2 regions of the Staphylococcus sp. SA22 genome follow, and region 2 is predicted to be linked to the other one. Evidence: predicted binding sites of a transcription regulator. Region 2 holds the regulator's gene; the other holds the start of a gene.

Region 1 (3,441 bases), on a different contig from region 2:
AAGACAAGACTATCCTCTTAGCCTGTTTAAGTAACAGGTTGAGAGGATTTTTTGGTATCATTTAATCAGAGTTATATAAAGAAGATATTTAAATGATATTTAATTGAATGATATGTAAAAAGAAAGTATAATTTATGATTAATTAATGGAGGAGGTAATTGAAATGGGTGTACATCAATATTTTAAAAGATTATCAGATATGGAAAGACTTATAAGATTACCTGGAAAATTTAAATATTTTGAACACAATGTTGCAGCACACTCCTTTAAAGTAACTAAAATTGCTCAATATCTAGCAACAGTTGAAGAATATCATGGACGAAAGATTAATTGGAAAAGCTTATATGAAAAAGCATTAAATCATGATTTCGCTGAAGTGTTTACTGGTGATATAAAAACACCTGTTAAATATGCGAGTAGTGAATTAAAAAAATTATTTTCGCAAGTTGAAGAAGAAATGGTAGAGACCTTTATTGAAGAAGAAATTCCATTACAATATAGAGATGTTTATAAGCAACGACTGCAAGAAGGTAAAGATGATTCATTAGAAGGCCAAATACTTTCAGTTGCTGATAAAATTGATTTGCTTTATGAAACATTTGGAGAAATACAAAAACGTAATCCCGAAGAATTATTTTTCGAAATTTATGAAATGAGTCTAGAAACAATTATTCAATTTGACCATTTAGCATCTGTACAAGATTTTATTAATAATATCATTCCAGAAATGTTGACTGAAAACTTTATACCTAGAACAGAATTAAGAGAAACAACCATGAACATTTTAAATAAAAGAAAAGAGGAAAATGAATGATATGGTATTTTAGCGCAGCATTCTTTCCATGTGTCCTGGTAGTATTGTTTAGTGTAATAACAAGAAGTAAATGGATCGGTACTATTCTGACATTAATTTTAATCGGTGCCTCAATCTATAAAGAGTATTTCCATAACGAGTGGATTATTTTTATTGATGTAGTGTCATTATTAGCTGGTTATTTAATTATAGATCAACTCGAATTTCATAAACATCAAGATGAAGATCGCTAAGATTAACTTTAAAATAATGTTTCAAACAAATTTGTTGAAACAAAACGATGATTAATATAATGTGTATTTACATACTAAAAATAACAAGATAAACGATTTGATTTAATGCAAGCATAGTTAGCACAACTATGTTTGTTTTTCTTTGTTCGACATTTTTACGAACAAACGTTTGCTTTTTGTGTGACTACTTTGCTAAAATATGTAATGAGAAAGCGAAGAGTTGAGCGGAAATATAAATAAAACGTTGAAAGAGGAGGCATATGTGACAATGGTTGAACATTATCCTTTTAAAATACATTCTGATTTTGAGCCTCAAGGTGACCAACCGCAAGCAATTAAAGAAATCGTGGAAGGTATTAAAGCGGGGAAAAGACATCAAACTTTATTAGGTGCTACTGGCACAGGGAAAACATTTACGATGAGTAATGTTATTAAAGAAGTTGGGAAACCAACGTTAATTATCGCGCATAACAAAACATTAGCAGGACAATTATATAGTGAGTTTAAAGAGTTTTTTCCTGAAAACAGGGTGGAATACTTTGTAAGTTACTATGATTATTATCAACCAGAGGCATACGTACCGTCTACTGACACTTTTATTGAAAAAGATGCCTCAATCAATGATGAAATTGATCAACTACGACATTCTGCTACAAGTGCATTATTTGAACGCGATGATGTAATTATTATTGCTAGTGTAAGTTGTATATATGGTTTAGGTAATCCTGAAGAATATAAAGATTTAGTAGTAAGTGTTCGAGTTGGTATGGAAATGGATAGAAGTGAATTACTTAGAAAACTTGTAGATGTGCAATATACACGAAATGACATCGATTTCCAACGAGGAACGTTTCGAGTGCGTGGTGATGTAGTTGAAATATTCCCAGCCTCTAAAGAAGAACTTTGTATAAGGGTTGAGTTTTTCGGCGATGAGATTGACCGTATCCGAGAAGTTAACTACCTAACAGGTGAAGTGTTGAAAGAAAGAGAACATTTTGCGATATTCCCAGCTTCTCACTTCGTAACACGTGAAGAAAAGTTGAAAGTTGCGATTGAACGTATTGAAAAAGAATTGGAAGAACGATTGAAAGAATTACGAGATGAGAATAAATTACTAGAAGCGCAAAGGTTAGAACAGCGTACCAACTATGATTTAGAAATGATGCGAGAAATGGGATTCTGTTCAGGAATTGAAAACTATTCAGTACATTTAACGTTGCGACCACTAGGTTCGACACCATATACTTTATTGGATTACTTTGGCGATGATTGGTTAATAATGATTGATGAATCACATGTGACGTTACCGCAAGTTCGTGGCATGTATAACGGAGACAGAGCACGAAAACAAGTTTTAGTTGATCATGGATTTAGATTACCAAGTGCGTTAGATAACCGCCCACTTAAATTTGAAGAATTTGAAGAAAAGACGAAACAACTTGTGTATGTATCTGCAACGCCTGGTCCATACGAAATTGAACATACGGATAAGATGGTTGAACAAATTATTCGTCCTACTGGTTTACTGGACCCTAAGATTGAGGTTAGACCTACTGAAAATCAAATTGACGATTTATTAAGTGAAATTCAAACAAGGGTTGAGCGTAATGAAAGAGTACTTGTTACAACACTCACTAAAAAGATGAGTGAAGATTTAACCACATATATGAAAGAAGCAGGCATTAAAGTTAACTATCTACATTCTGAAATTAAAACATTAGAACGAATCGAAATAATTAGAGACTTACGAATGGGTACATATGATGTTATCGTAGGTATTAATTTATTAAGAGAGGGTATTGATATACCAGAAGTTTCTCTAGTTGTCATATTAGATGCAGATAAAGAAGGATTTTTACGTTCTAACCGCTCATTAATTCAAACAATAGGTAGAGCTGCGCGTAACGATAAAGGTGAAGTCATTATGTATGCTGATAAAATGACTGATTCGATGAAGTATGCAATTGATGAGACACAACGTCGTCGAGAAATACAGATGAAACATAATGAAAAACATGGTATTACACCTAAAACAATTAATAAAAAAATACATGATTTAATTAGTGCTACTGTTGAAAATGACGAAAATAATGACAAAGCACAAACTGTGATACCTAAGAAGATGACGAAAAAAGAACGTCAAAAGACAATCGACAATATAGAAAAAGAAATGAAACAAGCAGCGAAAGATTTAGATTTCGAGAAAGCTACAGAATTAAGAGATATGTTATTTGAATTAAAAGCAGAAGGGTGACAAGTAAATGAAAGAACCATCCATAGTAGTAAAAGGTGCTCGTGCGCATAACTTGAAAGATATTGATATCGAACTACCTAAAAATAAATTAATTGTTATGACAGGTTTATCTGGGTCAGGTAAATCGTCATTAGCATTCG
Region 2 (3,441 bases):
GTAGTGCATCTGAATTTCAAAAAGGCGAACATAAAAATGTAGAAGGTAAAAAAATGTTTGTAGAACATAAGGGGTCATTAATGGATACCTTAAAAGAAATGCAACAAGATTTACAAAGCTCAATTTCATATGCCGGTGGAAAAGACTTGAAATCATTACGTACTGTAGATTATGTTATTGTTAGAAACTCTATTTTCAACGGTGATAGAGATTAATATTTATAGTAGGTGATGTAAATTAAAAAATTCATAGTAACTGTTGTTGCGTTTTTATCAATTATTATCATTGCGCCAATAACAGAATTTAAACCATTCATTCATTTACAAAATGAAGTAAGACAATATATTGACATTCACATCAATAAAGAAACAATTTCTGCGGAAAATAAATTGGATACGCCGAAGAAACAACAATTTGCCTTTAACAATATACAAATGAACATGTCGAAATCAGATGTTGAGAAAACATTAAATAAACCAAAAAGAGTGACATTTAATGAATATGGTACGAAGTGGTATACGTATTATGATGACGATTACAATAATTTTATAATGATAAGTTACATTAAAGATAAAGTTAATGTGTTATATACAAATCAAAATATCATCACTTCAAAATCAAAAATTAAATACAATACACCGAAATCGGTTGTAAGGCAAAGATTAGGCGAACCAGAAACAGAGATTGTTAAAGGTAGAGTGCGTTACGAACAAAATAATAAAGAATATGATGTTTTCCATAAAAATCACATTTATACGACGGTATTTTATGATAAGCATCGACGTAATAATGTAACAGCTGTTTTACAAGTAAGTGATGCTATGGAAAATAGATTAAAAGAACAATATGGAGCACCTTCGAAATCGCTTGCAGATAGTTTTGAACTACAAAATTTTGATTTAGTTAATGCTGAAAGAAAACAACATCAATTATCTACATTGAAGTATTCTAAACAGAATTCTGAAACTGCTCGTAAGCATAGTAAAGATATGGCCGAAAATCATTATTTTGATCATACAAATTTAAAAGGTCAATCACCATTTGATCGATTGAAAAAAGATGGTATTACATTTAACTCAGCCGGAGAGAATTTAGCATATGGTCAAGTTAGTAGTATCTATGCACATCAAGGATTAATGAATTCTATTGGTCACAGAAAAAATATTTTAAATGATACGTTTAAAATATTAGGTGTTGGTGTTGATTTTAATGATGAAAAACAACCTTTTTGGACAGAAAATTATACTGGTTAATGTTTTTGGTATGAGTTTAAAGGGTAATGTTTGTCTGTAAGGAAGTAGATAAACATGATGACAACAGATAAACCAAAAGATGCGGATATACTTGAACGCGTCAAAGATATACTTAATAAAAAAGAAAGAAAAAAATAATAATGGCTCGCTCCTGTAAATTATTACGGGGGCGAGTTTTAATTTGTGTAACATTTTGCAGGAATCTGTAATTCAAAATTTATATTAAAGAATGAGATTATCTAACAATTCGCAATTTCTGTTTGAACTGAATTTAGATTAGAATAAATAAAACCTCTTGAAAACGAAACTTTTTCAAGAGGTCCAAAATTTATAAAAATGAGGGTTTAACAATTACGATAATATATAACGGTTTAAAATATTACATTTCGCGGTACAAACCAATTACTTTCCCAATTACAGCAACATTGTCGAGGTAAATTGGCTCCATTGTACTATTTTCAGGTTGTAATCGATAACGATTTTTTTCTTTATAGAAGCGTTTGACAGTTGCTTCATCTTCCTCAGTCATAGCAACAATAATGTCTCCATTTTCTGCTATGGTTTGACTGCGAACAATTACTTTGTCTCCGTCTAATATACCAGCCTCAATCATACTGTCGCCTACGACGTTTAATATGAATATGTCGCTATTATGTGTCGATGTTAAGTGTTCAGGTAATGGAAAATACTCTTCAATATTTTCTACTGCGGTAATAGGAACACCTGCTGTGACTTTACCAATAACTGGCACATGAATCGTTTCTTCCATATTAATATTATCATTTGTTTGATCACTTACAATTTCTATAGCACGTGGTTTCGTTGGATCTCTTCTTATATAGCCTTTTTCTTCAAGACGTGAAAGGTGACCATGAACAGTTGAACTGGATGCTAAGCCAACTGCTTCACCAATTTCGCGAACACTAGGCGGATAACCTTTCATTTGAACAACTTGTTTAATATAGTTATATATTTCGCTTTGTCGTTTTGTTAATTCTCTCATATATAGGCACTCCCTAAATTAATTTAAATACAGTATATCATTAATTCACAATCAAAACAAACATTTGTTCGTTAAAATATTGACACAGAACATAAGTTCTGATAAATTACTTGTACAAACAAATGTTCTAGGAGTGAAAATGATGTTTTACAATAAATATAAAAACGTATCAACATATATCATCATATTTTTAGTTTCAAGTGTAGCCTTTGCAATATTCTTGTTAAGTGCGAACGTTAGTGCTCACTCGGAACAAGTGTACGAAATGACTGACCATCAAATTAAGAACAATACGATAAATAAAACATACGAACATAAAGACCCTACAAACAATAGCGAACAAAGAGATGGGAAAGTGTTCGCTTTAATAAATTGATACATTGTCACAACGTTATTTTGCCTATTTTTGCGAAATAGCGTTTTTTATTACTTTTTTGCTGATCTTAAATTTGTTATATTTTGTTAAAGTATTATAATGATTGAATAAACAAATTGAAGGTAGGTTTTTTAATTGAGTAATTCTGATTTGAATATCGAAAGAATTAACGAGTTAGCTAAAAAGAAAAAAGAAGTAGGATTAACTCAAGAAGAAGCAAAGGAGCAAACAGCCTTAAGAAAAGCTTATCTTGAGAGTTTTAGAAAAGGGTTTAAACAACAAATTGAAAATACTAAAGTAATTGATCCAGAAGGTAATGATGTAACACCTGAAAAAATTAAAGAGATACAACAAAAAAGAGATAATAAAAATTAAATCACAAATCTGTAAAGAATTTTCTGACATTATAACTTGAAATAAGTATTTTACTTATCTTTTTATTTTAAAATAAGTTATAATGTATTTGATAAAATTGAAGAAGGGAAGATACACAAGATGTTTAATGAAAAAGATCAATTAGCTGTTGATACGCTACGTGCACTAAGTATCGACACAATCGAAAAAGCGAATTCTGGTCATCCAGGATTACCTATGGGAGCTGCCCCAATGGCTTACACTTTGTGGACACGTCATCTGAATTTTAATCCACAATCTAAAGATTACTTCAATAGAGACCGTTTCGTATTATCGGCAGGGCATGGTTCAGCATTATTGTATAGCTTGTTACATGTTTCTGGTAGTTTAGAATTAGAAGAATTAAAGCAATTTAGACAATGGGGTTCTAAAACACCAGGTCATCCTGAATACAG

What was found. Region 2 encodes LexA, which represses DNA repair genes until DNA is damaged. Its sites were predicted from a motif close to CGAACATATGTTCG; they were not measured.
Region 1: uvrB (excinuclease ABC subunit UvrB) is a predicted target of LexA. The motif match lies at 1,206-1,219, and genes of this name have one in related genera.

The regions. Positions count from the first base shown of each region.
Region 1 covers NZ_JBSZQY010000002.1:165,161-168,601, reverse strand. The annotation lists gene ACXQH5_RS02965 (YfbR-like 5'-deoxynucleotidase) at 164-814, shown strand; gene ACXQH5_RS02960 (CsbA family protein) at 811-1,047, shown strand; gene uvrB (excinuclease ABC subunit UvrB) at 1,316-3,301, shown strand; gene uvrA (excinuclease ABC subunit UvrA) at 3,309-3,441, shown strand, end outside.
Region 2 covers NZ_JBSZQY010000001.1:288,910-292,350, reverse strand. The annotation lists gene guaC (GMP reductase) at 1-215, shown strand, start outside; gene ACXQH5_RS01325 (CAP domain-containing protein) at 237-1,253, shown strand; gene lexA (transcriptional repressor LexA) at 1,633-2,256, opposite strand; gene sosA (DNA damage-induced cell division inhibitor SosA) at 2,399-2,632, shown strand; gene ACXQH5_RS01310 (DUF896 domain-containing protein) at 2,768-3,007, shown strand; gene tkt (transketolase) at 3,128-3,441, shown strand, end outside.